Regions from separate parts of the Clostridium sp. HMP27 genome, predicted to be linked through region 1. Evidence: predicted binding sites of a transcription regulator. Region 1 holds the regulator's gene; the other holds the start of a gene.
What was found. The regulator LexA, encoded in region 1, represses DNA repair genes until DNA is damaged. The targets are predictions, from matches to a motif close to CNAACANNTGTTNG.

Region 1 (3,442 bases):
AAAAAATAAAACTGATGTTACTATACATCTTGTAAATGGATTCAAACTAACTGGTTATGTAAAGGGATTTGATAGCTTTACGGTTATATTAGATTGTTTAGGAAAGCAAATGCTTGTTTATAAACATGCCATTTCAACTATAACTCCAGCGAAAGCAATTTTATTTACACCTAATCCTCAAGATACGCAATTTAATGGCTAAGGAAATAATAGGCAAAATTTTTGCCTATTATTTTTTTATGTGGTAATATATTAAGTTGTATGTATTTTAAAAACTATATTATGAATTGTTAGGTTGGAGGATGTAATTATAATGATTAAATTAACTAAAGATTATCTTAAGAATGTCTATCACATAAAAGATAATGTACTAGATTTATATGAAAAAGCTCTAAAAGATGTAGAAGAAGAGTTTAAAAGGTATGATGAAATAAGGGAATTCAACCAATTAAAGGTCTTAAATGCGCTTCAAGAAGAAAGAATAAGCGAGTCTCACTTTACTAATTCCACAGGATATGGTTATGGAGATATCGGAAGGGATTCTTTAGATAAAGTATATGCAAGAATATTTAATACAGAAAGCGCACTAGTGAGACCTCATTTTGTAAATGGAACTCATGCCATTGGTGCAGCACTATTTGGGAATTTAAGACCTGGTGATACTATGTTATCAATAGTAGGTTCTCCTTATGATACATTACACGGAATCATTGGAATTGGAGAGCAAAAGAACATAGGTTCACTTAAGGAATACGGAGTAAATTATAAACAAATAGACTTAGATAACGGAAAAGTAAATTTAAAAGAAGTAGAAGCAGCATTAAAAGAAGATAACTCTATAAAAATCGTACATATTCAAAGATCTACTGGCTATGGTTGGAGAAATTCATTACTTGTATCTGAAATAAGCGAGATTATAAAATTTGTTAAAAACATAAGAGAAGATGTTATTTGTTTTGTGGACAATTGTTATGGAGAATTCATAGATACTCTAGAACCTACGGATGTAGGTGCAGATTTAGTAGCAGGGTCCCTTATTAAAAACATAGGGGGAGGAATTGCTCCTACAGGCGGATACATAGCAGGTAAAGAAGAGTATGTAACTCAAGCCTCATATAGGCTTACAATTCCGGGAATAGGTGGAGAATGCGGTTCTACCTTTGGTGTGATGAGAACTTTATTCCAAGGACTTTTCTTAGCACCTCATATTGCTATGGAAGCGGTAAAAGGAGCTATATTTTGTTCAAGAATAATGGAGCTTGCCGGCTTTGAGGTACTTCCAAAGTTTAATGAAAAAAGAAGTGATATTATTCAAGCAATCAAGTTTAACGATAAAGAAAAGCTTATAAATTTTTGCAAGGGTATTCAGCTAGGTTCTCCTATAGACTCCTTTGTACAATGCGAACCATGGGATATGCCAGGATATGAAGATCAAGTTATAATGGCCGCTGGAGCCTTTATACAAGGATCATCTATAGAACTTTCAGCTGATGCTCCAATTAGAGAGCCTTATATAGCATACCTGCAAGGCGGTCTTACTTTTGATCATGCAAAAACTGGAATAATCATAGCTCTTAATAAAATATTAAACTAGAAACTTAATATATAAATAAAAAACCAAGCATGATGTTATGCTTGGTTTAATATTTTCTATAAAGTCCTATAAGTTTCCCTATAATGGTACATTCTTTTACTATTATAGGCTCCATAGTCTTATTTTCAGGTTGTAGTCTTATGAAATCACTTTCTTTGAAAAATCTTTTTATAGTAGCTTCATTTTCGATAAGCGCTACTACAATGTCTCCATTTTCAGCTGAATTAGTTTTTTCTATTATAACTAAATCCTCATTCATTATTCCTACATCAATCATGCTTTCTCCATGAACTTTAAGCATAAACATTTCTTTATTGCTTCTTATAAAGTTAACAGGCAAAGCAAAGGTATCTTCTATATTTTCAACTGCTAGTATAGGCACACCTGCAGTAACTGTACCTATTACAGGAATACTAACTAGCTCTCTTTTAAATGATTCATCCATAACTTCAATAGCACGAGGTTTTGTAGGATCCCTTTTTATAAGACCTTTTTTTTCTAATCTTTGAAGATGACCGTGAACAGTGGAAGTGGATTTAAGGCCTACTGCATTACAAATTTCTCTTACGGAAGGTGGGTAACCCTTATCATGTATTTGCTGCTTTATATATTCGTATATTTCCTTTTGCTTATCCTGCCTAGACATAAGAACACCTCTTACATATAATTTTAATAAAATTATATCATAATATAAACAAAATATCAAACTTATGTTCTCGAAACTTGTGTTCTCATATGCTATAATTTCTAATAAAATTAGTTTTTATGAATACTTTCATTGAATATAGAATCATAATTTGTTATAATAAAATATTGTAAATAAAACTTAAATATCAAGTGATTCTTAGACTCAGGTGGAGTTTACTTATGAAGAATACTTATCTCCAGCTGAGTCTTAGAAAAACTTATCCAAGGGCGTATCATCCGTTACCTCCAACCTAAAAGGATGGAAGTATTACGGATGGTTGCCATCGAACAAATTTATTAGAAAAAGAGGGGTATATATGGCTAGATATACATATTGTATTTTTGAGGAAACCAAATCTTGTAATGACTGTGGAAAATGTGATATATGCGATTTAAATCCAAATAAAATATGTAATAATTGCGGGAAATGTTTAGAAAAAGATGGTTTTGATATGCGTTCTGTAACTATAGATGGCATAGCACAAGAAGAAGAAGATATCACAGATTTTGACATGCCAGATTCAACTGAGGACTCTTTTGTAGGGGATGACGACTATGATTCAACTGATAACACCGAAAAGATAGAGCTTATAGATGATATAGAAGGACTAAGAGATCTTTTAGAGGACGAAGAAAAGGCTTCTCAATATATATCTGAAGAATACCCAGGTCTTATAAGACTTAGAAAGAGAAACTAATAGGTTAGGGGAGAGGTATGAGGATTATTCCTCATACTCATCACTTAATGGATTTGATTTAACAGCTTCCCTTAATCTTTCATTATCTACATGCGTATAAATTTGAGTAGTGGAAATATTCTCATGGCCCAATATCTGCTGAAGACTTCTTATATCTACATTGCCATGTTTATACATAAGCGTAGCAGCTGTATGCCTCAATTTGTGAGGGGTGTATTTATCCGTATCCAAACCAGCTTTTCCTATATATTTTTTCACCATTACTTCTATGGAACGTTTGCTTATTCCTTTTTTATCCTTATTTAAAAACAATATATCCCTATGTTCAGGTGGAATCTTATCTAGGTACTCATTTCTAATCTTCAAATAATTATCAATTGCTTTCATGCACGCTTTATTTAAATAAACCGTTCTTTCCTTATTTCCTTTACCGATAATAGTTAATATATCACCTTTTATTTTA
Region 2 (3,442 bases), on a different contig from region 1:
TTAAAGTAGGAATTTTAGGTTGCGGTTCAATAACGAAATTTAGACATGCTCCCGAATATGCAAATAACCAGCAGGTAGAAATTGCAGCTTTTTATGATACTAATAAAAATAGAGCTGAAGAGCTAGCTTCTATTTATGGTGGTAAAGTGGCTGAGACTTATGAAGAAATTTTTAATGATCCAGAAATCACTGCAATCAGCAACTGTTTGCCCAACAATTTGCATTATAAAACAACTATAGAGGCATTAAAATCTGATAAGCATGTATTATGTGAAAAGCCTATGACTGGAGATTTAAATGAAGCTAAGGAAATGGTAGAAGTAAGCCAAAGCACTGGAAAGATACTTATGGTGGATCACAATCAAAGGTTTGCCGAAGCTCATAAAAAGGCTAAGGAGATATTAAAAAGTGGCGAACTTGGAAGAGTATTAACTTTTCATACGGTTTTTGGACATAAGGGTCCTGAATATTGGAGTGAAAACAAAACTAAAGGAACTTGGTTTTTTAACAAGGAACAATCTATACTTGGGGTTGCAGGTGATTTAGGAATTCATAAAATTGACCTGATAAGATACATCCTTGAAGATGAGATAGAGTATGTAACTGCAATGGAAGGCACATTAGATAAGAAAGATGAAAATGGTGATCTTGTTAAAGTAAGTGACAACATGATATGCACTCTTAAGACTAAAACTGGAATTATAGGAAATGCAACTTTTAGCTGGACGTATTATGGTGAGGAAAAAAATTATACAATGTTGTTCTGTGAAAAAGGAATAATGAGGATTTATGATAATCCTGAATATGACTTAATAGTTGAAAAACTTAATGGCGAAAAGGTGTTTTATAAAGTAGGTAAACTTCAGACAAATGATAATCAAACATCTACAGGTATCATTGATGAATTTATTGAGGCAATAATACAAAATAGAAAACCATTAATTACAGGAGAAGATGGCTTAGAAGCCTTGAAGGTTATCTTAGCAGCAATTGAATCAGCTTCAAGTCATAAGAGTGTCCGTATATCAAAGGCAAATGGATAGTTAGGGTTTACTTCTATATTTTACTATATAAAAAATCAGATAGTATTATTAAATTATTTTTTAAAAATAAAAAAAGATAATGTATTATATTTTTATAATTGAGCACAATAATAGCATAAGGGACATGACAGTTGAGCGAAGACTTATATATGCTCTTAGGTTTTGGGGTGTATATGAGTCGAACAAAGATTTTACATAGATCTATAAGGGTTTATGTAAGGTCGGCGATAAGATCTTATACTGTGAGGTAAAGTTTTATTATAGTTGATTTTGAAAAATAAATTCATTATAATAGGGCTGAAACTTATAATATAAGGTCGAGTTAAGATTATATAATGTATTGAAATAGATTTTATAGAGTCGAGAGATTTTATAAGGTTTATTATATATGTTATATAGTCGAGGAAACCATTATTATAGGTTGTGATTTGTTTTATTATAGTCGCAAGATTATAATAAGGCAATAAACTATCTATATTAGTGCAACTTAGATTATTATGTTCTTTAGATGTGATATTAGCCCTAAAAAGTTAATAACTTTATGAAAACTAATATCATAAAATGGGCATAAATGGATTGCTCATAAAAACCAGAAATTCCGATACTTTACGAAATAAAGTATCGGAATTTTTTTGTTTTTATAATAATACCTCAATTATAGTTTTAACTTAAGTCATAATTTTTTTAAAAACCTCTTATAAAAAGTATAAAAATGGTATATAATATATACGAACATATGTTCTAAGGTATGAATTGAAATTTATTAAGAGGTTGAGAGTTTATGAGTAGATTAATTTTTCACATTGACGTAAATAGTGCATACCTTTCATGGGAGGCAACCTACAGGCTTCAGCAAGGAGAGGAATTAGATCTTAGAACAATTCCATCAGTGGTAGGTGGGAATGAGTCAAGTAGACATGGAATTGTTTTGACGAAATCCATTCCTGCAAAGAAATACAATATTCAAACCGGTGAAACTTTATATAATGCTAGAATAAAGTGCCCTGAATTAGTAGTGGTACCACCAAGATATTGGCTATACGTTCAGTGCAGCTCAGCTATGCATGAAATATTACAAGAGTATACACCCAACATACAAAGATTTTCTGTAGATGAAAGTTTCTTAGATTTTTCTGATATGGAAAATTTACATCCAGATTATATTAAACTTGCTGAAACCATAAAGCAAAGAATAAAAGATGAATTAGGGTTTACAGTGAATATAGGAATATCAAATAATAAACTACTTGCAAAAGTTGCTTCAGATCTAAAAAAGCCAGATAAAATACACACTCTATTTCAACGGGAGATAAAGGAGAAAATGTGGCCTCTTCCAGTTGAAGATTTATTTATGGTAGGTAGAGCTACAACTCCTAAATTACACAAATTAAATATCAATACAATAGGAGATTTAGCAAATTATGATGTTAATATACTAAAAAATATTTTAAAAAGTCATGGAGAATTAATTTGGAATTATGCTAATGGTATAGATAACTCAAAGGTTAAAAAAGGTAATTATATTGATATTAAGGGCATAGGGAACTCTACAACAATTCCTTTTGATGTAGAAGATAAAGAAACAGCCCATAAGGTAATTTTATCTTTATGTGAAACAGTAAGTATGAGGCTTAGAAATTCAGGTAATTGCTGTAAGGTGGTTTCAGTATCAATAAGAGGCAGTGATTTGATATCTTATTCACGTCAAAAGAAGTTAATTACAGCTACAGATTCCACTAGAAAAATATATGAAGTAGCATGCTTGTTATTTGATAATGCATGGAAAGGAAATAACATAAGACATCTAGGGGTGCATATAACAGATTTTTGTAATAATGATTTTTATCAATACAGCATACTTGATTCCTTTGATTATGATAGAGATAGAGAATTAAATAAGGCAGTGGATGAAATTAGATTAAAGTATGGAAATAAAGCTATCATGAGATCGTGTTTTCTGCATTCAGGTTTGAGTTCAATGTGCGGAGGCATAGGGGAAGAGGACTATCCGTTAATTAGTTCTATGCTATAGTGAAAGGTGAGATTTATGAGAATCATAGCTAAGCCAATTGAAGTAGTTTCTTACACCAACGATAAGGGTGATATAAGGCCTTTAAGATTTAGGTTGCAGATGGAGGACGAAACTATAAAGGTAATAAAAGTTGATAAGGTTATTGTAAAAGAAACTGAGAAGCTTGCTGGCAATATCATGCTTGTATTTAAATGCCAAAGCTTAATTGATGATGTGATGAAATTATTTGAAATTAAGTACGATTTAAAAACCTGCAGATGGATGCTATATAAAATCTAGTGCCACCCACATGACAAGTGGCAAACTAGGCATAGGATTATACTGACACATAAAGATTTAAATTTATTATTAGGTACAGGGAGATGAG

Region 2: the regulator LexA is predicted to act here: its motif matches at 1,773-1,786, upstream of DP68_RS16660 (DNA polymerase IV).

What each region holds. Positions count from the first base shown of each region.
Region 1 is NZ_JMFY01000014.1:161,120-164,561, reverse strand. It holds gene hfq (RNA chaperone Hfq) at 1-202, shown strand, start outside; gene DP68_RS06770 (methionine gamma-lyase family protein) at 314-1,594, shown strand; gene lexA (transcriptional repressor LexA) at 1,641-2,240, opposite strand; gene DP68_RS06760 (hypothetical protein) at 2,599-2,979, shown strand; gene DP68_RS06755 (tyrosine recombinase XerC) at 3,004-3,442, opposite strand, start outside.
Region 2 is NZ_JMFY01000043.1:70,586-74,027, reverse strand. It holds gene DP68_RS16665 (Gfo/Idh/MocA family oxidoreductase) at 1-1,043, shown strand, start outside; gene DP68_RS16660 (DNA polymerase IV) at 1,825-3,075, shown strand; gene DP68_RS16655 (hypothetical protein) at 3,091-3,354, shown strand.